Linked DNA regions of Constrictibacter sp. MBR-5. The protein of the gene in region 1 interacts with the protein of each later gene in a pairwise test. Links are inferred from orthologs where the notes say so. Each region holds a gene or a part of one and is shown on either strand. Other genes may lie near its edges. The genes, in order: eno and rpe.

Evidence for each region.
Region 2: the proteins of eno (region 1) and rpe interact in binary tests that used the Escherichia coli proteins (3 or more experiments, as listed by UniProt). The link is inferred for Constrictibacter sp. MBR-5 from one-to-one orthologs.

Annotation. Positions count from the first base shown.
Region 1 is NZ_JBEPTK010000001.1:133,091-147,254, reverse strand. What follows is about bases 11,294-14,164. They hold eno (phosphopyruvate hydratase), read right to left. Parts: upstream 13,436-14,164; coding sequence 12,152-13,435; downstream 11,294-12,151. Other genes in these bases: kdsA (3-deoxy-8-phosphooctulonate synthase), read right to left, coding at 13,464-14,164; ABIE65_RS00630 (FtsB family cell division protein), read right to left, coding at 11,803-12,126; ABIE65_RS00635 (hypothetical protein), read left to right, coding at 11,296-11,757. Outside these bases: excinuclease ABC subunit UvrC, read right to left, coding at 1-128; ABIE65_RS00685 (AMP-binding protein), read right to left, coding at 203-2,389; ABIE65_RS00680 (N-acyl homoserine lactonase family protein), read left to right, coding at 2,518-3,315; ABIE65_RS00675 (CaiB/BaiF CoA transferase family protein), read left to right, coding at 3,420-4,622; ABIE65_RS00665 (thioredoxin family protein), read right to left, coding at 5,208-6,641; ABIE65_RS00660 (hypothetical protein), read left to right, coding at 6,798-7,058; ABIE65_RS00655 (hypothetical protein), read left to right, coding at 7,059-7,613; ABIE65_RS00650 (amidohydrolase), read right to left, coding at 7,610-8,977; ABIE65_RS00645 (Zn-dependent hydrolase), read left to right, coding at 9,212-10,447; ABIE65_RS00640 (aspartate dehydrogenase), read left to right, coding at 10,437-11,273. UniProt on the Escherichia coli protein: Catalyzes the reversible conversion of 2-phosphoglycerate (2-PG) into phosphoenolpyruvate (PEP). It is essential for the degradation of carbohydrates via glycolysis.
Region 2 is NZ_JBEPTK010000014.1:35,235-49,364, forward strand. The notes cover bases 2,460-5,296. They hold rpe (ribulose-phosphate 3-epimerase), read left to right. Parts: upstream 2,460-3,462; coding sequence 3,463-4,131; downstream 4,132-5,296. Other genes in these bases: ABIE65_RS22270 (hypothetical protein), read right to left, coding at 2,460-2,631; ABIE65_RS22275 (hypothetical protein), read right to left, coding at 2,844-3,245; ABIE65_RS22285 (heparinase II/III family protein), read left to right, coding at 4,134-5,296. Also shown: ABIE65_RS22255 (MBL fold metallo-hydrolase), read left to right, coding at 1-786; ABIE65_RS22260 (COX15/CtaA family protein), read left to right, coding at 895-2,004; ABIE65_RS22265 (hypothetical protein), read right to left, coding at 2,033-2,254; more of ABIE65_RS22270, read right to left, coding at 2,251-2,459; more of ABIE65_RS22285, read left to right, coding at 5,297-5,750; purH (bifunctional phosphoribosylaminoimidazolecarboxamide formyltransferase/IMP cyclohydrolase), read left to right, coding at 5,782-7,380; ABIE65_RS22295 (sensor histidine kinase), read right to left, coding at 7,398-9,026; ABIE65_RS22300 (response regulator), read left to right, coding at 9,230-9,673; ABIE65_RS22305 (potassium/proton antiporter), read right to left, coding at 9,695-11,530; ABIE65_RS22310 (N-acetylglutaminylglutamine amidotransferase), read left to right, coding at 11,892-13,679; ngg (N-acetylglutaminylglutamine synthetase), read left to right, coding at 13,690-14,130. UniProt on the Escherichia coli protein: Catalyzes the reversible epimerization of D-ribulose 5-phosphate to D-xylulose 5-phosphate.

The DNA.
Region 1 (14,164 bases):
GCCACGCTGCCGGCGATACCCGCGGCGCGCCGGGCGGCGGAGGTCGTCGCCTGCGCGTCGTGCGGCGATACCGTTTCGGTGGATCCCCGAACGGCGGATGCCGGCGCTGCCGTCTGCTCCTCTCCCATGCCGCCTATGTGCGGGTCGGTGCGACGCGCGTCAACGGCCGGCAAGCCTGTGCGCGCCGCCTTCGGACCCGGTTTCAGGCCGCAGCATCCACCCCGAGCGCCTCGGCAGCGAGACGGGTGACGGCCGGATAGTCGGTCTTGCCCGTTCCGAGCAGCGGCAGTTTCTCGACCGGCACGATGTCGCGGGGTACGGCGAGGTCGGGTGCGTGGATCTGTCGGGCCGCCTGGACCAGGGCGTTGCGGTCGAGGTGCTGGCTCGTGGTCACCAGGACGATCCGTTCGCCGCGGCGCGGATCGGGCAGGCTGATCGCCGCGTGGGCGCCTTCCGGGTCTGCGGCGCGGCCGACATCCTCGACGGTCCCGAGGGCGATCATCTCGCCCGCGAGCTTGGCGAAGCGTTTGGCGCGGCCGACGATCCGGATGAACCCCTCGGCGTCGATCTCGACGATATCGCCGGTGTCGTGCCAGCCGCCCTCGGGGGGCCGGATGACGCCGGGCCTTTCGGAGAACATGTAGCCGAGCATCACGTTCGGCCCGCGCACGCGAAGGCGACCGCCTGCTTCGATGCCCTCGACCGGCACCAGTTCCGTCTCCATGCCGGGCAGGGGCTTGCCGACCGTGCCGCGGCGATGCCGGGCGGGGGTATTCACGGCGATCACCGGCGACGTCTCGGTCGTGCCGTATCCTTCCAGGACGTGGGTCCGCAACCTTTCCGCGTAGGTGGCGTGCGTTTCCTCGCGCACCCGCTCAGCGCCGGCCACGATCATGCGGACCGAGCGAAAATCGTAGGGGTCGGCGACCTTGGCCCATGCGGACAGGAAGAAGTCCGTGCCGAAGATGACCGTGCAATCGGTGTGGTAGAGCAGTTCCGGCACCATGCGGATGTGCCGCGGGTTGGGGTAGAGCACGCTCTGCACGCCGCGCAGCACCGGCAGCAGAACGCCGCCCGTGAGCCCGAAGGAATGGAACATCGGCAGGCAGTTGAAGACCTTGTCGCTGCGGTTGAAGTCGACGGCCGACGCGATCTGCGCGATGTTGGAGAGGAGATTGGCGTGGCTGAGGGCGACCCCTTTCGGCGGTCCCTCGGAACCGGACGTGAACAGGATCGCCGCGACGTCGTGGTGTTCGCCGCGCCTCGGCAGAACGGCTTGCGGAGCGACGAGGGCGATCAGCCCCCGAAGCTTGTCGGCCGTGCCGATCGCCGCGCGGACATCCTCCAGGTAGATGAGGCGACAATCTTCGGCCAGGGCCTCGACCAGATGGTTCAGTCGGCCCTTCTCGACGAACTCGCGCGACGTCACGACGATGCGCACCTGCGCCGCGCGGCAGGCACCGCGCAGCGACTCGGCGCCCGCGGTGAAGTTCAGCATCGCGGCCGGCCGTCCGTGCGCGACGATACCGAAGAAGACGCCGGCGGTGACCGAGGCGGTGGGCAGCAGTAGCGCCACCGGCTCGCCAGGCGTCGTGTCGCGGGTCAGGATGTCGCCCAGCACCGCGGCGCGCGCCACCAGGGCGCGGTAGGAGACGGGCGGCGCGATCCCATCGCGCACGGCGTCCTGCCCCGCACCGGTCTGCCGACGCGATTCGAGCAGCGCATGGGTGATCGTCTTCGGTGGCTCGTAGGCGGCGAAGGTGGCCTGGACCATCTGGTCGGTCAGCCAGTTCTTCAGCACCGCCCGGCGCTTCTTGCCGAACAGGCCCTCGACCGTGGGTGTCGGCCGCGGCGGCATTACGGTGACCGTGATGCGCGGGAACAGGGCGAGCGGCAATCGCCCGCGCATGCGCGACAGGAAGGTCCGCTGGGCTCCCTCGATGATGATCGGCACGACCGGACACTGGGCCTTGTCGGCCAGCATGCCCGGGCCGCCGGTAATCTTCATTAGGCCACCGGTGACCGTAATGCGGCCCTCGGGGAAGACGCAGACCTTGTCGCCGTCCGCCAGGGCACGCGCAAGGACACGGGCACCGAACGGATTGGTCGGGTCGATCGGGACCGTGTTGGCGAGGCGCAGGAAGGGCCGGATGATCCGGCGCTGCGCGATGTGCGTGTCGATCGCGAACCGCATCTCCGGCAGAAAGACCGCGAGCAGGGCCGCATCCAGAAAGGACTGATGGTTCGGCGTGATCATCGCCGGGCCTTTGAGTCCGCGCAGATGCTCCACCCCGCGCACCCTGGCCCGGAAGGCGATACGGAAGAATGCGCGTCCCGCAGCCAGAACGGCGTCGCGCAGCTTCGATGAGGTCGGGTTCGGGCTGTTCATCGGCCTAAGGTCGGTGTGGAGGCACGGGCGGTCAACGTACGACGGGCGCGGACGTTCATCGGATCCATCGCACCGCGCGTTCGACCATGTGTAAGATCGCTGGGCAAAGAAAATAAGGGGAGGATGCCGTGAGTGCCGAGTACGAAGTCTTCGCCGTCAAGTACGGCGCGCATACCGGACGCCCGATGAACATCAATTTCATCGACGGCGACCCGCACGATACCTCCGGCGCGATCGCCTATTACGTCTGGCTGATCCGCGGGCACGGCCGGACGGTGCTCGTCGACACCGGCATGACCAAGGAAGCTGCCGCCTCGCGCGGGCGGACCCTCGACCGACTGCCCCGCGAGGGGCTCGAAGGGCTCGGCGTCAGCCCCCGCGAGGTGCAGGACGTGGTCGTGACGCACCTGCATTTCGACCATGCCGGCACGCTCGGCGATTGGGAGAACGCCCGCTTCCACCTGCAGGACGAGGAGATGGACTGCGCCACGGGCCGGCTCATGTGCCACGAGCGCCTGCGCCATCCCTACGACGTCGAGGACGTCTGTACGATGGTGCGCAAGGTCTACAAGGACGAGGTGTGCTTCCATTGCGGCGACGCGGAGATCGCGCCGGGCATCAGCGTCCACCATATCGGCGGCCATGCGAAGGGCCTGATGTCGGTGCGCGTGAACACCCGGCGCGGCCACGTCGTCCTCGCCTCCGACGCGGCGCATCTCTATGCCAACATGGAGCAGCAGCGCCCCTTCCCGATCCTCTACAATCTCGGCGACATGCTGGAGGGCTGGAAGAAGCTGCACCGGCTCGCCGATTCGCCGCGGCACATCGTCCCTGGTCACGACCCGCTGGTCATGCAGCGCTACGAGGCGGCGCAGAACGGCATGGAGGATCTCGCCGTCAGGCTGGATCAGCCGCCCAAGGAATAGCCGGCGAACGAAGCCTGACCGGCCGCCGCGTCTCCGACGCACACGTGACGCGGGGGACGATCCCGCGCACACTGCGGCCGATTGGCAATCCAGGAGATGTTCGTATGCCTCTTTCGGGGATCAGGGTGATCGACGCCGGCAGTTTCATCGCGGGGCCGGCGGCGGCGACGGTCATGGGCGATTTCGGCGCCGAGGTGATCAAGATCGAGCCGCCGGAGGGCGATTCTTACCGCCGGCTGGGCGATTCGCCGGGCAACCCGGTGTCGAAGGACGACTACGCCTGGATCGTCGAGAGCCGGAACAAGAAGAGTATCGCCCTCGACCTCAAGCAGCCGGCGGCGCGCGAGGTGCTCGCGACACTGGTGAAGGGCGCCGACGTCTTTCTCACCAACATGCCGCTCAATGTCCGGACCCGGCTCGGCATCCGCTGGGAGGACCTGTCCCATCTCAACGACCGGCTGATCTACGCCTCGCTCTCCGCCTACGGCGAAAAGGGCGACGAGGCCAGCAAGACCGGGTTCGACAGCACCGCATGGTGGGCGCGCTCCGGCCTGATGGACAATGTCCGGTCGGCACCCGACGCGCCGCCGGCGCGGTCGCTGCCCGGCATGGGCGACCATGCGACGGCGATGTCGCTGTTCGGCGCCATCATGCTGGCCCTGTTCCGGCGCGAGCGGACCGGCAAGGGCGGCATGGTCGGCACCTCGCTGATGGCGAACGGTGTCTGGTCGAACGCCTTCCTGGCCCAGGCGATGCTGTGCGGCGCGCCGTTCAAGCTGCGCCCGAAGCGCGAGGAATCGCTGAACGCGCTCAACAACCTGTACGAGGCGGCGGACGGGCGGTGGTTCATGTTGGCCATGGTTTCCGAGGATCGGCAGTGGCCGGGTCTTCTAAAGGCGATCGGTCGGCCCGAACTCGCCGCCGACGCGCGGTTCGTCGACAAGCCGGCCCGGATCGCCAATTCGCATGCGCTCGTCGCGGAACTCGACAGGACGTTCGCCACCCGCGACTACGCCTGGTGGCAGGCGCGGATGGACGAGTGCGGCGTGACGTTCGGCAGCATCGCCAAGCTCGGCGATCTGGAAACCGATGCGCAGATGCTGGCGACCGACGTGATCGTGCCGCTGAACGATCCGAATTCGGCCGCGAAGAACACCGTCGGCAGTCCGATCGTGCTGGAGGGGGTCACGAAGCGTCCTGCTGGCGCTGCGCCGGGAATCGGCGAGCACAGCGATGCGATCCTGGAGAGCTTCGGGTTCGACGCCGATGCCATCACGAAGCTGCGCGCAAGCGGCGCGGTGAAGTAGAAACCGGAGCGCGGGCGTTCCCGCCCGCACCAGCGAAGGGGGCGGCGAGACGCCCGCGCTCCGGCCTTTACCCCTTCCGCAGCATTCCCAGGACGGGCTCCACCGCATCGTCGGCGATGGCGCGCAGTTCCTCGTCGGTGCGGTCCTGGATCGGGTGGGGCACGTAGACCACTGCCCCGTCGAAGCCCAGCGAGCGGGCCTGCGCCTCGAAGCCCGCCTTGAACTCGGTGGTGGCGATCATGCCGCCCGGTACGCCGCGCTGATCGAGGCTCGCGATGTCATGCAAACTGCACGACGTGCACGAGCCTCAATCGCTCAATGCCTCGACGACGAGGTCGCACTCGGTCGCGATCGCCTGCAGCGTCTCGACCGGAGAGACCTTGGTGTTCGTCGGCTTGGCGTAGCGCCGGACCTTCAGGCCCTGCTGCGACAGCCTTTCCTCGAGCCGGTCGAGGAAGACGCTGCCGCGCGCCTTGCCGATATCGAACAGCGCGACGGTCTTGCCGTCGAGGCTGTCCGGCGGATCGAGGCGCGGCCGCATCAGCGGCGCGCTCTCCGCCGTGGGATCGAGCAGTCTCGTCTCCATCAGGTCTTCACCTCCTTGGTCACGGGTATGCTGCCGCGGGCGCCGGACGCCCAGCCGCCGATGATCGCCGACATCAGGCCGGCTTGGCCGCCGGCCCGCACGATGTGCAGCCCGCCCGGCCGGAACTTGGAGAGCACGCCTTCGGCCTGCTCCGGCACGACGCCCTCCATCACGCCGCCGGCGCCGCGGACCAGCTCGCTGCCCGGCTTGCGGAGAACGTCCTCGAATTCCGCGAGGATCCGTGCCCGGTCCCAGCCGGCGTCGCGGAAGATGCGATAATGCTCGGGCGACAGGACCAGCAGCGCATCGTGGCCCTGGACCTTCTTGGGGTGGCCGATCGACCAGAGCGACATCGCCAGCGACCGCACCAGGCTGTCCGGCGTGCGCGAGATCTGGTCGAAATTCGACAGGACGCCGTCGCCCGCGAACAGAGAGACCGTCGACGTCCCGGCCGCGAAGCCGCGCGTCACCGGCCACGGCTCCCAGGTCGGGTCTGTCTCGTCCTCGGCGAAGCAGAACGTGTACTTGCCGGGCTGGCCCAGGGTCGCGCGGTCGATGCCGCCGGGGATGCCGCCGCCGACGTTGCGGATGACCAGCTGCAGCGCGCGGCCGATGGTGGCGTTGGCGCGGTTGCCCTGGCCGAGCGCGTTGCCGCCCCAGTTCATGCCGATCGCCTTGGCGATGGGGCCGTTCACGACGACCACCGGCCCGGCGAAGTACGTCGTGCACAGCAGGCCGTGCATGGTGAATTCGGGGATCAGGGCCGCCTCGATCGCCGCCAGCACGACCGGGAAGTATTCCGGCTTGCAGCCGGCCATGACGGCGTTGATCGCCGCCTTCTCGACCGTGCAGGGCGCCAGGTTCGGCGGGATGCTGCCGATGATCTCGTCGGGCGCACGGGTCGTGCCCCGGAGCATGCGCAGCACGCGCACTTCGGTCGGCGGCACGACCGGCAGGCCGTCGCTCCAGCCGCGCTCGTAGGCCGCCTCGATCGGGTCATCGTAATTGCGAAGTTCGATGGGGCGTGCGCCGAAGCGGGCGTCGCCGAAGCGGACCTTCAGGATCTCCGCCATGCCGGGCTCGACGCTCTTCGAGCCGCAGCCGGGTCGCCATTCGGGCAAGTCGGCGCCGAGGCCCTCAATGCCGGTCACGGCTTCCCAGTCGCCGCGGTGCCAGCCGATGGCGCGGCCGGCCTCGCGGCCACCCTCCAGCCGGATCAGCGTCGGCACGGTCTCGACGTCGAGCCGGTAGGATCGTTCAAGGTCGCGGTCGTCGTGCGCGCCGCCGATCGCTTCCGGGAAGGCGGGATCGTCCTGCGAGAACACGGTCAGTCCCGGTCCGTCGCGCAGCTGCCGGTAGACCGGCTCGAGCAGTTCGCATGTCGGGCAGTCGCGCTTGACGACGGCGACGAGGCCGTTTTCCGGCAATTGCATGGCGTTCCTCCAGGCCGGATTGTCGGCCGATCCGCACCGCGAGGCAATGGGAAGCGCGTCGGCGGCATTCGGGTCGGCGTTGGCAGGCGCGGCTCCGAGCGCTATGAAAACGAGAGACGCTGGCCGAGATGCCGGCCGACCAGGGAGGGCCAGACGATGATCGTCGCCACGGACGCGGCCACCGCCGCCGCCACCCGCTTTGCTCGCCAGACGCCGAGCGGCTCGACCATCTGGCGCAGCAACTATTTCGGCCCGTCGCCCTCGCCGGAGGGGTCGGCCTCGGTCGATCCGACGGCCGATGCGCCCGCCTATGTCGATCCCGCGCCCGGCGAACGGCGGCCGCCGCAGGCTTTCCTGGTGCAGCAGGAGCCGGGCGCCGTCGTGCACCCGCACTTCCACTATGTCGATCAGTTCTAGGTGATCGTCGAGGGCGGCGGCGAGATCGGCCACCATCCCCTCGCACCGCTGACCGTGCATTTCGCCGGGGCCTGCACCGGCTACGGCCCGATCCGGCCGGGGCCGCAGGGCCTGGGCTATTTCACCTTCCGCGCGAGCGCCGATTCGACCGGCGCCCAGTTCCTGCCTGCGATGCGCGATCGTCGCCGCCCGATCAAGCGCCGCTACATTCTGGCAGATCCCGTCGATCCGCTGGGCGTGGAGGGGCTGAGGGGGCTGGCGGACCCGGTCTGCGAATGCATCCTCGCCCATGAAGACGGTCTGGCGGCCCATATGCTCCGTCTGCCGCCCGGCTCCCGCCTGACGGCGCCCGCGCCGGGAGGGACCGCCGGGCAGTCCGTCCTGGTGGTGTCGGGCGCGATCCGGCGCGACGGCCGCAGGCTGGACCGCTGGTCGACCCTCTTCGTCCCGGCGGACGAGCCTGCGCTCGCGGTCGACGCGGGCGAGGAGGGGGCGGAAGTGCTGGTGCTCGGCTATCCGCGAAGCGCCGGCGGGAACGCAGCCGAAGCGTCTTAACGAAACTTCGGCCGCTCCCGGCGGTAATGTGCGCGCATCGCGGGGCGAAAGCGCTCCATCAGGGCGGTGTTGACGTCGAGCCGCGGCTTCTGGCCGGGCGGCAACAGCGGCTCGTAGACCGTGTCGCCGACCTCCTCGGCGAACGTCCGCTTCGCTTCGGCCACCAGATCGGGATCGCCGAAAAAGTCGAGGACGGCGCCGGCCAGCGCCTTCGCACCCGCGACTGTTCCCTTGTGCGCGATCGACGTCGCCAGTGGCGCTCCGCCGGTCCAGTGATGGAACGAGATGTTCGGCACGGTGCCCGGGAACCAGAGCCGGCCCATCGGCACCACCCATGAGAGGTCGCCGCAGTCGTTGGAGGCGGCGATCGCCTCGGCGGGACCGGTCAGCGGCGTAATGGCGGTACGCAGCCCTTCGGTCCGGACACCGGCCTTCTCCTGAAGCGCCCGGGCGAACGCGTGCTCCGCGTCCGTCCAATCGGGCATGCCCACCTGCTCGATGTTGCGCTGAATGACCTCCGCCAGCGTCCGATTGCAGCGGACCGGCCAGACCGCGCTCCGCACGTCGACCGTGACCTCCGTGCGGGTCATCAGCGCGGCCCCTTCCGCCACCCGCTTCGCATGCTCGAACAACGCGCGCACGCCGGCCGCGCTCGGATCGCGGAAATACCACCAGACTGCAGCACGGGCCGGAATCACGTTCGGCTGCTTGCCGCCGTCGGTGATGACCCTGTGAGCGCGCATCGTCGGCAGCATGTGTTCGCGATGCTGGGCGATGCCCATGTCCATCAGGACGACGGCGTCGAGCGCGTCGCGTCCCCGCCAGGGAGTGAGGCCGGCATGTGCCGTCTCGCCGGTGAAGATGAACTCGGCCGAGACCGCGGCGATCTGGACCTGCCCATGCTCGGTCATGAACTCGCCGAGGACATGGTCATGGAAGGCGAGGTCGACATCAGCGAAATGGCCGTCCCGTACAAAGTAGGGCCGGGCTAGGACAAGCTCCTCCGCGGGCGCGCCGAACACCTTCAGGGTTCCCGGCATCTGGCTGTCGGTCAGGGCGTGCCGGACCGCCAGGGCGGCCGCCACCAGCGCGGCAGCGTTGAGATTGTGCCCTTCGCAGTGGCCCGGTGCCCCCTGGACCATCGGTGTGGGCTCGGTGGCACCCGATTCCTGGCTGTTGTCGGGATTGCCGTCATACTCCGCGTGGAGTGCGATCACCGGAAACCCGGAGCCCCAGGTGGCGAGGAAGCCCGTCGGAAAGCCAGAGAGGTTGCGCTGGATGGTGAACCCGGCTTCCTCCAGCAGCTCGGTCATCAGTGCGACAGTCTCATACTCCTCGAGACCGGGCTCGCCGAAGGAGAAGATGGCGTCACCCAGCGCCGCGACAGCGTCTCGGTTACGTTCGATCCACGCGAAGGCGGTCCGCTTGGCTGGCGTCAGATTGTCCTTTGGAATGTTCGACCTCCATCATGCATTCCGCCACGAGCCTGCGAGTGCCGATCCAGCAATAGGATCGATCGCCCGTCCACCCCGGTTTCCGTTGACCCCGTGGCGACCCCGCCGGACACTCGTCACCTCGCCGACACACGGGGCTACGACATGCGGAACATCAGGATCGACGGCCAGCGGCTGTGGGACACCATCATGGAGATGGCTAAGATCGGGGCGACCGCGAAGGGCGGCAGCAATAGGCAGACGCTGACCGACGAGGACAAGGCCGGCCGCGACCTGTTCGTGCGCTGGTGCCGCGAGGCGGGGCTGGAGGTGACGGTCGACCGCATGGGCAGCATCTTCGCGCGCCGTCCGGGCCGCAACAACGACCTGCCGCCGATCATGTCGGGCAGCCACCTGGATACTCAGCCGACCGGTGGACGGTTCGACGGCGTGCTGGGCGTGCTGGCGGCGCTGGAGGTGGTGCGCACGCTGAACGATCATGGCGTCGAGACCGAGGCACCGATCGAGATCGTTAATTGGACGAACGAGGAGGGTGCCCGCTTCCCACCGCCGATGATCGCCTCCGGCGTCTTCGCCGGTGTGTTCTCGCTGGAGGAGGGCCACGGCATCCGGGATGCCGCCGGCAAGACGATCGGCGAGGAACTGGAGCGCATCGGCTACAAGGGCGAGGCGTCGGTCGGCGGCCGTCCGGTCGGCGCCTATTTCGAGTTGCACATCGAGCAGGGGCCGATCCTGGAGCGCGAGGCCAAGCAGATCGGCGTCGTGACCGGCGGCCAGGGCGCGCGCTGGTACGAGATCACGGTCAGCGGCGAGGCCGGCCATGCCGGTGCCACGCCGATGGACATGCGCAAGGATGCGCTGGTCGCTGCGGCGCAGATCGTCCAGGCGGTACAGCGCATCGGGAGGCGGCGCGATCCCTACGGCCGCGGCACCGTCGGCATCATGCGCGTCTCCCCGGGCTCGCCCAACGTCGTGCCCGACGAGGTCTTCTTCACGGTCGACATCCGTCACCCGGACGCGGACGTGATGACCGAGATGGACGGCGAACTTCGCGCCGCCGCCGACGAAGCCGCGCTCAACCACGGCACCCCCGTGGAGGTGAAGGAGACCTGGTACTCGCCGCCGGTCGCCTTCGACAAGGGCTGCGTCGCAGCGGTGCGGCAGGCCGCCGAGACCCTCGGCTACAGCCACATGGACGTGGTCAGCGGCGCGGGCCACGACGCGGTCTACATGGCGCGCGTCACGCCGACGACGATGATTTTCGCTCCTTGCGAGAAGGGCATCAGCCACAACGAGGCGGAGAACTGCAAGCCCGAGGACCTCACGGCCGCGTGCGACGTGCTGTTCCACGCCGTCCTGGAGCGTGCCGATGCGAAGTGAGGCTGGAGGGAATGTCCGGAAATCGCTGACCGTCGGGATCGGCGGACTTGGGGCGATCGGCCGCCAAGTCGCAGCCGCGATCGATGCGGGCGTCGAGGGGCTCGAACTCGTAGCCGTGTCGGCCCGCGACCTCGAAGGCGCGCGCGCCAAGGTCGCCGGTTTCGCACGGCCGCCCAAGGTTGTGCGGCTCGGTGAACTGGGCGCCCTGGCCGACATCGTGGTCGAATGCGCGCCGGCCGCCGTCTTCGAAGAGGTCGCGGAGCCCGCGATCCGCGCCGGCCGCATCTTCGTGCCGAGCAGCGTCGGCGCGCTGCTGCCGCGCATGCATCTGGTCGATCTGGCACGGGAGACCGGGGCCCGCATCGTCGTGCCGACGGGGGCGCTGCTCGGGCTGGATGCTGTCCGCGCCGTGGCCGAAGGCACCATCCACTCCGTCCGGATGGTCACGCGCAAGCCGCCGGGCGGCCTGTCCGGAGCACCGCATCTGGTGGAGAACGGCATCTCGGTAGAGGGGCTGACCGAGCCGAAGAAGGTTTTCGAGGGCACGGCGCGCGAGGGCGCGCGCGGATTTCCGGCGAACGTGAACGTCGCGGCGGCGTTGTCTCTGGCGGGGATCGGACCCGACCGGACCACGCTTGAGATCTGGGCGGATCCGGCCCTCGACCGGAACACCCACAGGATCGAGGTTGACGCCGACAGCGCCCGCTTCACCCTGGAGATCGCCAACGTGCCGTCCGAGGAGAACCCGCGGACCGGCAAGAACACGGGCCTCAGCGTCATCGCGGCACTGCGCGGCCTGACGAGTACGCTGAAGGTCGGTACCTAGCCGAACGGAAAGGAAATCCGCAATGACTGTCAGGCGTCTTGCGTTCGCATCCATCGCCGCCGCGGGCACGCTCGCTGCCGCCTGGGGGGCGGCGCTCGCCCAGGAGCCGGGGCAGCTGAGTTACGAGGAAACCCGCCGCTGCGTCCAGGAAGGCGCGCGGCTCGACAAGGAACTCCCTGCAATCCAGGCGCAACGTCCCGCAGTCGAGCGTGACGGGGCGGAGGTCGAACGGCTGGGCAACCAGGTCGAGGACCTTCGCAAACGCTCGACGGCGGTCTTCGACCCGGCCGTCTCGCGTCAGTATGAGGAGCTTCGCGATCGGCACTATCGCGAGTACGAGCGCTATACCCGAGAGATGACGGCCTACAACCAGCGGGTCGCTGCCTACAATACGGCGCTGGCCGACTACAACCGCGACTGTGCGCCCGACAAGCTGTATGGGTTGTATCTGGAGCGGGCGCAGCGCGAACTCGGACTTCGCTGACCGCCTACGCCGCGACGGCGTCGCAGCCGCTTGGATCGATCGGGCTCAACGGCCCGGTGCGGCATTGAGGATGATGACGTCGTCGGGCTTGGCGAAGTTCAGCAGGACCCGCGCCCGTTCTTCCAGCATGTCGGGATCGACGCTGGTCGGCCGCATCAGCGCGACCCGCCGGTTCAGCTGGTCGCGCTTCTCCTGTTCGACATCGAGAACCGCCTGCGCCTCGGCGATCTTCTGATCGAGCTGGATCATCGTCAGCATACCGCGACCACCATACACGGCGTAGTAGCCGAAATAGAGTGCCACGCACGCCACGGCGAGCGGGCCCAGCATCGCCTGGGCTCGGCGCCGTATGTCGCGCAGCACATCCATAAATGACTCTCCGCCGGATTCGCGCCTATCGAATCACGCGCAGGGCGTCGCGTCCAGCATAACGCGCGGCCGAACCGAGCGCCTCCTCGATCCGGATCAGCTGATTATACTTCGCCGTCCGGTCGGACCGGGCAAGCGATCCCGTCTTGATCTGCCCGCAATTCGTCGCGACGGCGAGGTCGGCGATGGTCGAGTCCTCGGTCTCGCCCGAGCGGTGCGACATGACCGCCGTGTAGCTGGCGCGGTGCGCCATCTCGACCGCCTCGAGCGTTTCGGACAGCGTGCCGATCTGGTTCACCTTCACCAGGATCGAGTTGCCGACGCTCTTCGCGATGCCGTCGGACAGGCGCTTCGGGTTGGTCACGAAGAGGTCGTCACCGACCAGCTGGACCTTCTTGCCGATCTCGTCGGTCAGCGCCTTCCAGCCCTCCCAGTCGTCCTCGGCCATGCCGTCCTCGATCGACACGATCGGGTAGCGCGAGACCAGGTCGGCGAGGTAGCGGACCATGCCATGGGGATCCAGGCTCTTACCTTCGCCCTCGAGCTCGTACTTGCCGTTCTTGAAGAACTCCGTCGACGCGGCGTCGAGCGCCAGCATGACGTCGTCGCCCGGCTTGTAGCCGGCGGTCTCGATCGCCTTCATCACGAAGCCGAGGGCTTCGTCGGTGGAGGAGAGGGCCGGGGCGAAACCGCCCTCATCACCGACGTTCGTGTTGTGGCCGGCGTCCTTCAGCAGCTTCCGCAACGCGTGGAAGACCTCCGACCCCGTCCGGACGGCCTCGGCGAAGGTGGGCGCGCCCACCGGCATGATCATGAATTCCTGGATGTCGATCGGGTTGTCCGCGTGCGCGCCGCCGTTGACGATGTTCATCATCGGGACCGGCAGGGTGCGGGCGAAGACGCCGCCGACATAGCGGAACAGCGGCAGGTTCACCTCGGCTGCCGCCGCCTTCGCGACGGCGAGGCTGACGCCGAGGATCGCGTTGGCGCCGAGCCGCGCCTTGTTCGGCGTTCCGTCCAGGTCGATCATGACGGCGTCGAGCGTCACTTGGTCCTCGGCATCCATGCCGGACAGCGCGTCGTAGATTTCGCCGTTGACCGCCTCAACCGCCTGCTGCACGCCCTTGCCGCCGTAGCGGCCCTTGTCGCCGTCGCGCTTCTCGTTCGCCTCGTGCGCGCCGGTGGAGGCTCCCGACGGAACGGCCGCCCGGCCGGTGGCGCCGCTCTCGAGCAGGACGTCGACCTCGACGGTGGGGTTGCCGCGGCTGTCGAGGATCTCGCGGGCGTGGATGTCGGTGATCGCGGTCATCGCTGTCCTGGTCCTGTCGCTGCTGGGGTCAGGTCGGGGGTATCGGGTTGGCCTTGGCGAGCCGGTCGAACGCGATCAGGTCGCGCAGGACGGCTTCGAGCCGGGCGAGGGGCACCATGTTCGGTCCGTCGCTGGGGGCGGCGTCCGGATCCTGGTGCGTCTCCATGAAAACGGCGGCGACGCCGATCGACACCGCGGCGCGTGCGAGCACCGGCACGAACTCGCGTTGGCCGCCGCTGGAGCCTCCGCGGCCGCCCGGCTGCTGCACCGAATGGGTCGCGTCGAAGACGACGGGATAACCCGTCGCCGCCAGGACAGGCAGGGCGCGCATGTCGCTGACCAGCGTGTTGTAGCCGAAGCTGACGCCGCGCTCGCAGAGCAGGATGTTCCGATTGCCGCCGCTCTCGATCTTGGCGGCGACGTTGGCCATGTCCCAAGGCGCCAGGAACTGGCCCTTCTTCACGTTGATCGCGCGGCCGGTTGCCGCCGCCGCGAGCAGCAGGTCGGTCTGCCGCGACAGGAACGCCGGGATCTGCAGGATGTCGACGGCCTCGGCGACGGTCACGCACTGGTCGGGCAGGTGCACGTCGGTCAGGATCGGACAGCCGAAACGCTCTCGCACCTCGGCCAGGATCGGCAGGCTCTCCGCCAGACCAAGCCCGCGCTCGCCGGCGACGCTGGTGCGGTTCGCCTTGTCGAACGAACTCTTGTAGACGAGCGGCAGCCCGA
Region 2 (14,130 bases), on another replicon or contig:
CCCGACCTGACCGACGAGATGCTGGAGGCGAACCGCGGCTGGCTGACCGGGAACGGACTGGACCCGATCTACGGCAACGTCCTGCTCTGCTACCAGACCTACATCGTGCGCACGCCGCACCACACGGTGCTGATCGACACCTGCATCGGCAATGAGAAGAACCACCCGACGCGGCCGCACTGGCACGGCAAGACCGACGCGACCTACATGAACGCGCTGGCGGCCGCCGGCCTGACGGTGGACGACATCGACTTCGTCATGTGCACGCACCTGCACGCGGACCACGTCGGCTGGAACACGAAGCTGCTCGACGGGCGGTGGGTGCCGACCTTCCCGAACGCGCGCTATCTCTTCTCGGCCAAGGAATTGGCCTACTGGCAGGAGAAGCACGCGAAGGCGCCGATCCACTACATGACCGACAGCGTGCTGCCGATCGTCGCCGCGGACCGCGCCGAACTGGTGTGCAGCGACCACGCCATCGACGACCATGTCCGGCTGGAGCCGACGCCCGGCCACACGCCGGACCATTTCGCCGTCCGGGTCGGCCGCGAGGGCGGTGGCGCGGTGTTCGGCGGCGACCTGATCCATTCGCCGCTCCAGGCCCGCTATCCGGAAGTGTCGATGCGTTCGGACTTCGACCGCGCGCTGGCGGCCCGTACGCGCCGGAACTTCCTCGAACGCTACTGCGACACCGACACGCTGGTCTGCACCGCGCACTTCCCCGGCCAGTCGGTAGGCCGGTTCACGCGCTGGGACGAGGGCTTCCGCTTCAAGCCGGCGGGATGACGGCCGGGCGTCGGCTTGCGGCAAAACGCCACCGACGCTTGCCTGACCGGCCCGAAGCCGGCAGGTAGCGCAACGGAGACAGCCGTCGAGCGCGAACGAGAGACGTCAATGGTCATGGATGCTGGCATCGACCGCCCGGCGACGCGGGACGACCGGATCGTATCCAACTGGCTGTTCGCCTGCTGCGCCGCCGTCCTCGCGATGGTCGTCATCGGCGGTATCACGCGCCTGACGGAATCCGGACTGTCGATCACCGAGTGGCAGCCGCTGGTCGGTGCGCTGCCGCCCCTGTCCGAAGCCGAGTGGCAGAGACTGTTCGGCCTGTACCAGCAGACGAGCGAGTACAGGCTCGAGAATTCCTGGATGACGATCGCCGACTTCAAGACGATCTTCTGGTGGGAGTATATCCACAGGCTCTGGGGCCGGCTGATCGGCGTCGTCTTCATCCTGCCGCTCATCTTCTTCGCCTGGCGCGGGATGCTGCGACGCGGACTGGGGCTGAAGCTGGTCGCCGTGTTCGCGCTCGGCGGGGTGCAGGGGGCGATCGGCTGGTGGATGGTGAAGAGCGGCCTGGTCGACCGAACGACGGTCAGCCCCTACAGGCTCACCGTGCATCTGGGGCTGGCGCTCGTCCTGTTCGGACTGATGTTCTGGATCGCGCTCGGCCTGCGCGGGGAGCGGGCGACGGCTGGCGGGGTTCCTCCGTCGCTGCGGCGCCTGGTGTGGATCGTGCTGGGGGCGGTCGGCGTGACGGTGCTCGCGGGGGCGTTCGTCGCCGGCAACCGCGCCGGGCTGGTCTACAACACCTTCCCGCTGATGGACGGACGGATCATCCCGCCGGACTATGCGGCGCTGCCGTCACTGCTTCACAACACCTTCGAGAACCCCGCCGCGGTGCAGTTCCACCATCGGGTCCTGGCCGTCGCGACGTTCCTGCTGGTGGGGCTGCTCTGGTGGCGGACGGTCCAGGCGGAGGCGCCGCGCGCGGTTCGGACCGCGGTCACTTCGCTGATGGCGGCCGTCACGGTCCAGGCCGCCACCGGCATCACAACGCTCATACTGGTCGTGCCGATCCCGCTCGCCGCCGTGCACCAGGGCGGCGCGGTGGTCGTGCTGGCCTGTGCACTGTGGGCGGCACACGCGATGCTGCCGCGCCGGGCGGCAGCCGAAGCGGGCGGGCGAGAGATGCCCACCCGGCCTCGGCCGGCGCACGGTTAGTCCGGCCGACGGTCAGAACGGCCGAACATCAGAGGGGCCGGCGGTCCTCCGCCGCCGTGGAGCGGAAGACCACCTGGAGGAACACCACCAGGAGCGCGAAGAGGAAGAGCACCGCGGCGAACTGCGCATGAAGGAACGGCAGTGCCAGCGCCGTCGCGGCGAGGAAGACGAGCGAGGCGCGCCAGATCAGCTTGGGGCCGAGCAACGATCGGCCCCGACGGGAGCCGGAGAAGGTCCTGCCCATTATCATGCCGCCCTCTTGCGTGCGGAAGCGCCGCGGGGAGCGCGCGCGTCGTTCGCCGGCGGCGCCACGCCACCGGGCAGCGCCGGCCGCGCCATACGGTCCGAAACGCCCGCAACCCGCCACGCGACGACCAATACCAGCGGAATGCCGACGACGAGGCCGCCCGCCCAGGCATAGGCCGTCGCCCGCGGCAGGCCGGTGACGAAGTCGATGAGGACCCCGGCGCCGGCCGCGAACATCGCGATCAGGAATATCGCCAGCATCTCCGCCGCGAACGGCTTGCGGGCCCAGTCGGATCCACCGGCCGAACGCATGGTGACGGCGCCCCAGACGAGCAGCCCGAACGAGACGCAGATCAAGAAGAGTCCGCTCATCACCTGCATGGCACGGCTCCCTGCTCGCGGGTCGGACGCATACAGGCACGCGAAGCGCCGAGCCCGGCGCGCTTCAAATCTTTCATAAGGATGCCCTCGAATAGGCCGGCACTGTTCACACCGCGCGGCGCGGGGCAGTGGGCCTGACGGTTCAGCCATGACCGCCGCAGGCGCCGCGCCCGAAGGGGCGACGACGCCGGCCGACGGCCGATCTCTTCGGATCAGACGGCCGGGCCGGGAGGGCCGGTTGGTGTGCGTGCGCCCGCGACGAGGGCGGCGTTCGCGACAGGCGCCGAGGGGCGCAACAGTCGCGCCGCCCCGTGATGATCACCGAAGGCTACGCGAGCGGCATCGACATGCATCGCCCAGGCATCGTCGCCACCGGCACCGCCGTGCTCCGCCCGGAGGACTCCGGCCTTCGCCGTCAACGAGACGGGTACCGCGGCCTTGCCGAAGGCATCGGCACGGGCCGGCGCCGGATCGGTCGAGCGGAGGGTCGTCCCTTCGAAGGCGGAGAGCGCCTGGGTGCACAGGATGAAAGCGGCGGCGATCAGCCACGCGACTGTGCGGGCGGCCGCGAGACAGCCCGGCTTGCGGTCTTCCGCGTGCCGATCAGTCTCCATCGCCACCGGCCGGCGACGGACAGGGCGTCGGCGTCCCACAGGCGCCGATGGGGAGGATATTCAGGACGATGGCGAAGGTCGTCATGGTACGCTCCGGCGGCCCCATCGAGGCCGCAGAAAAGTGACGTGGTGGTGCCGCCTCACCGCGCCAAGGACTTTGTCGATGCCGCGTCGGCGAACGTTGCAGCCCCCCGATCAAGCTGGTACCTACACCCCCATGCAGCACCCCGTTCGTATAGCACCGTCCATCCTGTCGGCGGACTTCGCGCGCCTGGGCGAGGAGGTTCGGGCGATCGATGCGGCCGGCGCAGACTGGGTCCATGTGGACGTCATGGACGGGCATTTCGTGCCCAACCTGACGATCGGCCCCGCCGTCGTGAAGGCCTTGCGGCCGCATACGACGAAGCCGCTCGACGTCCACCTGATGATCTCGCCGGTCGACCCGTTCATCGACGCCTTCGCCGACGCCGGCGCAGACGTGCTGACCGTCCATCCCGAGGCTGGGCCGCACGTCCATCGCACGATCCAGCGCATCCGCCAGCGCGAGATGCGTGCCGGGATCGCGATCAACCCCGCGACACCGGTCGAAGTGGTGGACTACCTGATCGACGACCTGGATCTCGTGCTCGTGATGAGCGTCAATCCGGGCTTCGGCGGCCAGTCCTTCATCGAATCGCAGCTGCGCAAGATCGAGGCCCTGCGGAAGCGTATCGACGCGACGGGCCGCCATATCGACCTGCAGGTCGACGGCGGTGTCGACGCGAAGACGGCGCCGCGCGCCGTGGCGGCCGGGGCGGACGTCCTGGTCGCGGGGACGGCGGTGTTTCGGGACGGCCCCACCGGCTATGCGGCCAACATCGGCCGGCTGCGCGTCGAAAAGCCGTGACGATGGCGACGGCGCAGTATGGGCGCGGTTCGGCATGGCAGGCCCTGCGGCGACACTTCCTGGCCAGTCCGCTCTATGGCCTGACGCTCGCCGGGGCCGCGCCGCGCGAATTGCGCATGGTGCCGCGCGATCCATGGCCCGGCGAATCCTCGCGCGGCGAGGAACTGCTGCGCGACGAAGCGGGCATGAGCAGCGCCTTCCTCCGGGGTAGCGCCGAGACCGATCCGCTGCGGCTCGCCTGGATGCACGGCTTCGGCTGGCTGCGCGACCTGCGGGCCGTGGGCGGCGACGAGGCGCGCCGGGCGGCGCGCGAGATGGTCGCGACCTGGATCCTGGAGCACGAGCGCTGGAGCGAGGTGCCCTGGCGTCCGGACGTCACCGGCGCCCGGATCACCGCCTGGCTGGGTAACCACGATTTCTTCGCCGCCAGCGCCGACGACTTCTTTCGCGGCGAACTGCGCCAGAGCCTGGCCCGGCAGGCACGCCACCTCACGCGCAGCATCCGCCGCAGTCCCGCCGGGGTGGCAAGGCTGAACGCCATCCACGGCATGCTCGCGGCCGGGGTCGCCTTTCCGGACGGCGAAAGCCGGCTCGGCCAGGCGCTCAAGCTGCTCGTGCGCGAGCTGCCGCTCCAGGTGCTGGCCGACGGCGGGCACATCGAGCGCAGCCCGCGGGTCCAGCTCGAAGCGCTGCGACGGCTGATCGAGATCCGGACGATGCTGCGCGCCGGCCGGCGCGACGTGCCCGATGCCCTCGATGCGGCCATCGAGCGGATGGCGCCGATGCTGCGCTTCTTCCGGCACGGCGACGGCGGCCTGGCGCTGTTCAACGACAGCGTCGAGGAGGAAGGCTGGGCGATCGACCTGGTGCTGACTCAGGCGGACGCCAAGGGCCGCCCCGGGGTGAGCGCACCGGAAACGGGCTTCGAACGCCTGGTGGCGAACCGGACCATCGTCATCATGGACGCCGGCCCGCCGGCGCCTGCGGGCGTCGACGCCGCCGCGCATGCCGGGACGCTCGCCTTCGAGATGAGCGTCGGCAAGGAGCGGCTCATCGTGAATTGCGGCGTCAACCGGCTGGGCGGCACGGCCTGGCGGCAGGCGCAGCGTGCGACCGCGGCGCATTCGACCGTGACGATCGCGGACACGAGTTCGGCCGAGGCCTTTCCCGAAGGCGGGCTCGGCCGGCGCCCGCTCGACGTGAGCGTGATGCGCCAGGAGGAAGGCGGCAACATCTGGGTCGAAGCGAGCCACGACGGCTGGCGCGACACCCATGGCGTGATTCACCGCCGGCGCCTTTGGCTCTCGGCGGCGGGCGACGATTTCCGCGGCGCCGACACACTGATCGGCGGCGCGGGGACACCGTTCGTCGTCCGCTTCCACCTCCATCCGCGCGTCACCGCCTCGTTGATCCAGGAAGGTGCGGCCGTCATGGTCAGACTGCCGAGCGGCGCCGGCTGGCGGGTCAGGGCGACCGGCGGCAAGATCGGACTGGCCGAGAGCATCTATCTCGGCGAACGCGGCATCCAGAAGCGGACCGAGCAGATCACCGTCGAAGGCGAGATCGCCGCTGGCGGCACCCAGGTGAAATGGGCTTTCCAGGCGCTGCCGAAACGCTAGCGCTTCTCTCAAACAGCAGGCGAGAACGCCGATGACCTCCCACGATCTCGTACCGGTTCGCCGGGCGCTGATTTCCGTTTCCGACAAGACCGGCCTCGTCGAACTGGGCAAGGCGCTGGCCGCCCGCGGGGTGGAGATCCTGTCGACGGGCGGCTCGGCGAAGGCCCTGGCCGATGCGGGCGTGCCGGTGAAGGAGGTCTCCGACCATACCGGCTTCCCCGAGATGCTCGACGGTCGGGTCAAGACCCTGCATCCCGCCATTCACGGCGGACTGCTCGGGCGGCGGGACCTCCCCGCCCACACCGACGCGATGGCCGCCCACGGAATCGCGCCGATCGACCTGCTCGTCGTCAACCTGTATCCGTTCGAGGCGACGGTCGCGGCCGGGCGGCCGTTCGACGACTGCATCGAGAACATCGACATCGGCGGCCCGGCCCTGATCCGCGCCGCGGCCAAGAACCACGATTTCGTGGCGGTCGTCACCGATACGGCCGACTATGGCGATCTCACCGCCGAACTCGACGCGAACGACGGCGCGACGGCGCTGGCGCTGCGCCGGCGTCTGGCGGCCGGCGCCTACGCCCGCACCGCAGCCTATGACGCGGCGATCTCCGGTTGGTTCGCCGGCCAGGTCGGGGAAGCGTTCCCGAAGCGCATCACCATCGCCGGAAACCTGCAGCAGACGCTCCGCTACGGCGAGAATCCGCATCAGGCGGCGGCGTTCTACACGCTGCCGCGTCTGACGGCGGCACCGATCCGCGGCCTCGCCACGGCGGAACAGCTCCAGGGCAAGGAACTCAGCTACAACAATCTCAACGACACCGACGCGGCGTTCGAGCTCGTCTCGGAGTTCGAAAAGCCGACAGTGGCGATCATCAAGCATGCGAACCCCTGCGGCGTCGCCACGGCCGGCAGCCTCGCCGAGGCGTGGGACCGGGCGCTGCAGTGCGATCCGGTCAGCGCCTTCGGCGGCATCGTCGCGGTCAACCGGCCGCTCGACGCGGCTGCCGCGGAAAAGATCGCCGCGATCTTCACCGAGGTCGTCATCGCGCCGGATGCCGACGCGGACGCACGCCGCATCTTCGCGGCCAAGAAGAACCTGCGCGTCCTGCTGACCGGGGGCATGCCCGATCCGGCGGCGCCCGGCATGACGTTCCGGTCGGTCGCCGGCGGTCTGCTGCTGCAGTCGCGCGACAATGGCCGCATCGGCGCGGCAGACCTCAAGGTCGTGTCGAAGCGGGTGCCGACGGAACAGGAGATGGCGGACCTGCTGCTGGCCTTCACCGTCTGCAAGCACGTGAAGTCGAACGCCATCATCTATGTGAAGAACGGCGCCACAGTCGGAATCGGCGCCGGCCAGATGAGCCGGGTCGATTCCGCCCGGACGGCGGCGCGCAAGGCGGCGGATGCGGCCGAGGCCGCCGGCCTTCCCCAGCCGCTGACGGTCGGCTCTGTCGTCGCGTCGGACGCCTTCTTCCCCTTCGCCGACGGGCTTCTGGCCGCGGCGGAGGCGGGTGCCACCGCCGTCATCCAGCCGGGTGGATCGATGCGGGATGCGGAGGTCATCGCGGCAGCCGACGAGAAGGGCCTCGCCATGGTCCTGACCGGCATGCGCCACTTCCGGCACTGAGGCTCGTGGACGGCGGCCTAGTCGTCGGCGACCTTGCCCAGGTCGAACTCGATGACGGTGACCGTTCCGGGGTTTCCCGGCCCCTGACGGAACGTCCCGCCGAGCTGGCCTGCCAGCGCCCTGGCCAGCTGCATCCCCAGTGAGCCCGCCCTACCCGCCCCTTCCGCCGCGATGCCGATGCCGTCGTCGCGCGCGGTCAGGCGGCGCATCTCGCCCTCGACGCGGTACTCGATCGCGATCGTACCGTGCCGCCCATCGGGAAAGGCGTGCTTGAAGCTGTTCGAGACGACCTCGTTGACGAAGAGCGCCAGCGGGACGGCCGTCCGCACATCCAGCAGATCGTCGTCCGCCGAAACCTCGATCCGGATCCGGTCGGCGCCGCCGTAGCTTTCGCCGAGGCGGCGCGTCAGCCCGCCGAGATAGTCGCGGAAGTCGACGCGGGCGACGTCGTCCTTGCGGTACAGCATCTCGTGCACCGCGCTCATCGACTGGATCCGCCCGAGGCAGCTCGTGAACCCCGCCGTCACCGACGGATCCTTGAAGCGCGCCGACTGAAGCCTGAGAAGACTCGCGACGATCTGCAGGTTGTTCTTCACGCGGTGGTTGAGCTCGCGGAAGAGCGTGTCCTTCTGCTCGAGCGCATCCTCCAGGGACTGGGTCCGTTCCTGCACGCGGTGCTCGAGCATCTCGTTGGAGCGAATCAGCGCCGTGCGGAACATGTCCTCCCGATGCCCCTGCCGGATCGAGACGGAGACCAGGAAGCTGAGGGCGAGAAGGGCCAAACAGCCGAAGGTGAGATAGGGCAGCGTGTCCGCAATCCAGCGCTCGGTAATCGCGTCGTGCTCGATGCCGAGGACAACCTGCAGGGGGTAACGCTCCACCTCGTGCGCGGCCGCAAGCCAAAGCCGGCCGGTTGCATCGTCGAACTCGAAGGACGTCTTCGAGAGGCGGAGAGCGAGATGCCGGCGCAGGTCCGGATGAAGGACCTCGCCCACCGTTCCCGGCAGGTCGTCGTCTGCCGGGGGCTCCCGCAGCACGATGCTCATGTCGTCGTGGACGAGGTAGAAGATCGCCCGGAGCGGAATGTCGAGCGACCGGAAGAACGTGGCGAAGGCCGCCGGGTCCAGCACCACCGCGACGATCCCGTCGAACGCGTTCCGCGGGCCCGTCACGGGCCGGCTCAAGACAATCTCGCCTTGCGCCGCGCTGCCGGGCAGGAGCGGACTGATGTAGAGACCCTCGCCGCCGCCAGCATGAAAGCTGAAGAAGGCTTCTGCATCTACCGGCCGGTCGCGCTCGTCGCTCGGCGCGCTCGATGCCCTGACCCGCCCATCCGGACCGAACACCGTCAGGCGCTTCACATGAGGAAGCTCGGACGACAGGAACTGCAGTTCCTCCCCTGCCACGCGCACGATCGCAGGCGAGCCCCAGTCGGCCACCCTGCCGATCCGCTGCATGTCGATCAGCAGGAGATCGGCGGATTCCACCATCCGGGCAGACTGATTCGCGGCGAGGCGTGCAAAGGAACTCGCCGCGTCCACGCCGTCGCGGACGGCGCCCCTGTAGGTCCACCAAGCGACTGTAGAGAGAAGAATCGCCATGATCAGCAGGAAAACGCCGCCGAACAGTCGCTGAACGGACGCCATGGACCGGCGGGGAGGACAAGAGACCGCAGCCTCCACCGCCTGCTCACTGTGATTTCCGAGCCCGCCCATCGCTAAACGATTCCGGGCCGCATTATGAAGGCGAACAAAATCGTCCGCCCGCTGTTACTCTCTCGCCAGCCCGCGTACGAGGCGAGACTGCGAGGCCAGATTCCGGTGCCGGCACAGATTGGAGCGTGCAGGTCGTGGCTTATACCAAGGGAAACGGAAACTGCCAGCCGGCCAACGGCGGGCGCATCCTGGTCGTCGAGGATGAACTGCTCGTCGGGCTGGACATCGCCTGCATGCTGGAGGAACGCGGCTACGAGGTGGTCGACGTCGTCGACAACGGCAAGCGGGCCGTGATGACGGCTGCGCGCGAGCATCCCGACCTGATCCTGATGGACATCACGATCCGAGGATCGATGGACGGAATCGAAGCGGCCCAGGCGATCCGCGCACAGGACGGCATCCCGGTCGTGTTCGTCACGTCCTATACCGAAGGGCCGCTCAGGGAGCGGGCGGAAGCGACGAAGCCCGCGGGTTACGTCACGAAGCCGTTCAGTTCCCCCGAGTTGGAGCGGGCCGTCGAGCATGCTCTTGCTCGGCGTTGCCCGGCGGCTGTTCGCGCACCGGAGCCCACCGCCTGATCTTGTCTGTGCCATGGGCGGTTAACGACCCTCGCGCCTGAGAAGCGAGCGCCGCGCGTTTCTGATGCGCCGTGCCAGGGCACGCAGGAAGCGCCCCGCTCCGGCGCTGATCTCCCTTGGGGTCTGAAAGACGGGAATCCGCCGGCTCGACGCCGCCGACGGCTGGAAGGCCAGCCCCAGTTCCGTAGCCGCGCCGTGCTCGACCCGCCTCACGACCAGTTCGATCGGGCCGAGGCGGAGCCGGTCGCCGTAATCGACGTTGTCGCCATACTCGCGGGCGAAAAGGCTGCCAAGCGTCTGATCGGCCAGTTTCAGGTCGAGCGGCAGGCCGTACATCTCGGCCATCGCCTGAACCGTGACGTCGGGCGACAGCCCCATATCCCCCCAGAATTCGGAATCGTCGTCCTGCAGTTCGTGCGTGCCGGCAAAGAGCCGGTCGAGCAGGCCGACCTTCTGCGACGAGGCGAACAAGTAGACGATGTCGCCCTCGCGCAGATTGCGGACCCTGTGGATGTCCTGCGGGCGCGAGTCGCGAACGATCAGCGCCGGACGCGCCCAGCGCGGCAACCGCTGTCCGCGCGCCACGGGGCTCTGGGCGTGGATGCGGTAAGTGACCAGTTCGACCGCACTCGTGCCCGGCAGGTCGAGTTCCGTCCGATCGAGCGGTCCCATGCGCGGCGGCACGATCAGGCCGAGAAAACGGGCCAGCGGCCGGATCGTCCATCCCTGCAGCAGCAGCGAAATCAGGACGATCAGGAAGGCGACGTTGAAGTAATCCGTCGCTCCGGGAACGCCCTCCAGCATGGGGACGATCGCGAGCATGATGGATACGGCGCCGCGCAGCCCCACCCACGCGACGAACGCCGTCTCGTTCCGGGAGAAGCGAAAGGGCAAGAGGCAGAGCCAGACGGCGAGCGGCCGGGCAAGCAGGATGAGCACGAGGGCCAGCGCCAGTGCCGAGAGGGCCACGGCAGGGAACTGCGACGGGCTGGCCAGCAACCCCAGCATCACGAACATCACGATCTGGGCGAGCCAGGCGAGGCCATCCTGGAAACGCCGAAGGCTGAGACCGGCGCGTACGCGCGCGTTGCCGGCCACCAATCCCGCGACATAGACCGCGAGAAATCCGCTGCCGCCGGCCACGCCCGTGGCAGCGAACAGGGCGAGCGCCGCCCCGATCGAAAAGATCGGATAGAGGCTGGTCTCCAAACGCAAGTTGTTGAGCGTGAGCACGATCAGATGACCGCCGAGGAAGCCGCAGATGCCGCCCAGGCCGATCTGGAGCAGGAAGGCGAGCGCCAGGTCCACGCCGGATGCCATCTCCTGCTGACCGATCGCGGTCGCGAGGCCCAGCGTCAGGAAGATCGCGATCGGGTCGTTGGCCCCCGATTCGATCTCCAGCGTCGAGCGGACGCGGTCGCGCAGCGTGATCCCGCCGACGCGCAGCAGGAAGAAGACCGCGGCTGCATCCGTCGAGCCGAGGATCGCCCCGATGAGCAGCGCCTCCGGCCAGCCGAGGCCGAAGAGGAACCGGGCGGCGGCGCCGACTCCGACCGCCGTCAAAACGACCCCCACCGTCGCGAGGACCAGCGACGGTGCGGCCGCCATGCGGTAGCTCGCCCACTTCGTATTGAAACCGCTGTCGAAAAGGATGACGGCCAGCGCAACGCTGCCGATGAGGAAGGCCGAGGGAGCATCGTCGAACTGGATTCCGAGGCCGCTCTCCCCGGCGAGCAGGCCTACGACCAGGAACACCAGCAGCAGCGGGGCACCGATGCGGGATGAAACCAGGCTGGTGAGGATGCTGACGAGCAGGAGAGCTGCGCCGACGAGGATGATTGCCCCAATCGCCTCCATGCCTTCGTCGCACCTCCACTCCGATCACCGGACATCGACCTTAATGCCAAAGCCGACGAAAGACGAGCCTTCACCCCGGCAACTCGCGCGGCAGTATGTAGATTCACCGAGAAATCCCAGATCGAAAACGAAAAGAAAGATAAATGACGCAGCATACCAGTATTCGTCATACATCACATCTTGATAATTTGGCAGCCCTGGCAAAGTCGTGGATATGCGGATACCATGCACGTGTCGCGATATCAGGCGGCGCACGTCAATTGAGTGCGCCGACGCGGCGTGGTGCATGACTGTGCGGACCTTTTTGGGCCCACGACCGTTCTATGCGCCGACTCCGGTGGGTGACTAAGGGACTCTGACTATGTGCGGTATTGCGGGTGAAATCAGGTTCGGCGGGGGGCCTGCGTCGGCGCGTGCAGTGGCGGCGATCAACGGCAGGCAGGCGGTGCGCGGGCCGGACGGCGAAGGCCTCTACCAGCAGGACGGCATCGCCCTCGGCCACCGCCGGCTCCGCATCATCGACCTCTCCGACCGCGCCCGGCAGCCCATGGTGGATTCCGATCTGGGTCTGGCGCTCGTCTTCAACGGCATCATCTACAATTACAAGGAACTGAAGAAGACGCTCGAGGGGCGCGGCTACCGCTTCTTCTCCGGCGGCGATACCGAGGTGGTCCTCAAGGCGTTCCACGCCTGGGGCGCGGCCTGCGTCGAGCGCTTCCACGGCATGTTCGCCTTCGCCGTCTGGGACCGCGCCAGCGGCCGCGTGACGTTCGCCCGTGACCGCCTGGGCATCAAGCCGCTCTACTTTGCCGAGGCCGGCGGACGGATGCGCTTCGCCTCCACCCTGCCGGGCCTGCTCGACGCCGAGCGGGCCGAGCCGCTGGGGATCGACACCGACATCGATCCGCAGGCGCTACACCACTACATGACGTTCCACGCAGTGGTGCCCGCGCCGATGACGATCCTGAAAGGGATCCGCAAGCTTCCGCCGGCGACGGTCATGACGATCGAGGCGGACGGCACGAAGAGCGAGCGGCGCTACTGGGAGCCGCCCTTTACCCGCCTGCCCGAGGATGCCGGCCTGAGCGAGGCCGACTGGGAAGCCCGGGTGCTCTCGGCGCTGACCACCGCCGTGGAGCGGCGCCTCGTCGCCGACGTGCCGGTCGGCGTCCTGCTGTCCGGTGGCCTCGACTCCAGCCTGATCGTCGGCCTGCTCTCCGCCCTCGGCCAGACGGGCCTGGAGACCTTCTCGATCGGCTTCGAGACCGTCGGCACCGAGCGCGGCGACGAGTTCGAATATTCCGACGTGATCGCCGAACATTTCGGCACCAAGCACCACCGGATCTTTATCGACTCCCGCCGCGCCCTGCCCGCCCTGGGCAAGTGCATCGCGGCGATGTCGGAGCCGATGGTCAGCCACGACGCGGTCGGCTTCTTCCTGCTGTCGGAGGAGGTCTCAAAGAACCTTACGGTCGTGCAGAGCGGCCAGGGCGCCGACGAGGTGTTCGGCGGCTATCACTGGTATCCGCCGATGCTGGAGAGCACGGACCCGGTCGGGGACTATGCACGGGTCTTCTTCGACCGCACCCACGCCGAGTATGCGCAGTCGGTCGACCCGCGGTTCGTCGGCCCCGACTACAGCCGGCAGTTCGTCGAGGAGCATTTCGCCCGCGCCGGCGCGGACACCGGCGCCGACAAGGCGCTGCGCATCGACACCACGATCATGCTCGTCGACGATCCGGTGAAGCGCGTCGACAACATGACGATGGCTTGGGGCCTGGAAGCCCGCGTACCGTTCCTCGACCATGAGCTGGTCGAATTGGCGGGCCGCATCCCGCCGGAACTGAAGGTCCGCGGTGACGGCAAGTGGGTTCTGAAGGAAGCGGCGCGGCGCGTCATCCCGAGCGAGGTCATCGACCGGCCGAAAGGTTACTTCCCGGTGCCCGCGCTGAAGCACCTCGAGGGCCCCTATCTGGACATGGTGACCGACACGCTGAACGCGCAGGCGGCACGCGAGCGCGGCCTCTTCCAGCGGCCCTTCATCGACGGGCTGCTGAAGGCGCCGAACGACAGCCTGACGCCGCTCCGGGGCTCGAAGCTCTGGCAGGTGGCGCTGCTGGAGAGCTGGCTGCAGACCAACGGCGTCTGAGGGTAGTCGTATGAGCGAACGTCCCGCACGGCAGAGCGACCAGCGCCTCCGCCAGCGCCAGGACCGCCAGGTGTCGCCGTCGATCAGCGGATGGAGCGATGCCGCGGAATGGATGCTGCGCGAGCATGCGCGCAACGTCACCGCGGACTGCGGCTGGGGCCGCCTGATCTTCGGCCATACGTTCGACGACCCGGCCGAACTGGCGGAGGCGATCCGGCAGGAGCGCAACGGCGAACGCGACATCGCGCTCTACGTCGTCGATCCGCACGTCGTGCTGGCGCAGGCGCCGCTCGACCTGTTCCTCGACCCGTCGAACACCTACCGCCTGCGAATGACCAATTACCGCCCCCGCCGGGAGCGGCCAATGGGCTTTCGCGTGCGGCGCCTGCAGACGCACCAGGACGCCGAGGGCGTCAACGAGATCTACGCCAAGCGCCACATGGTGCGCGTC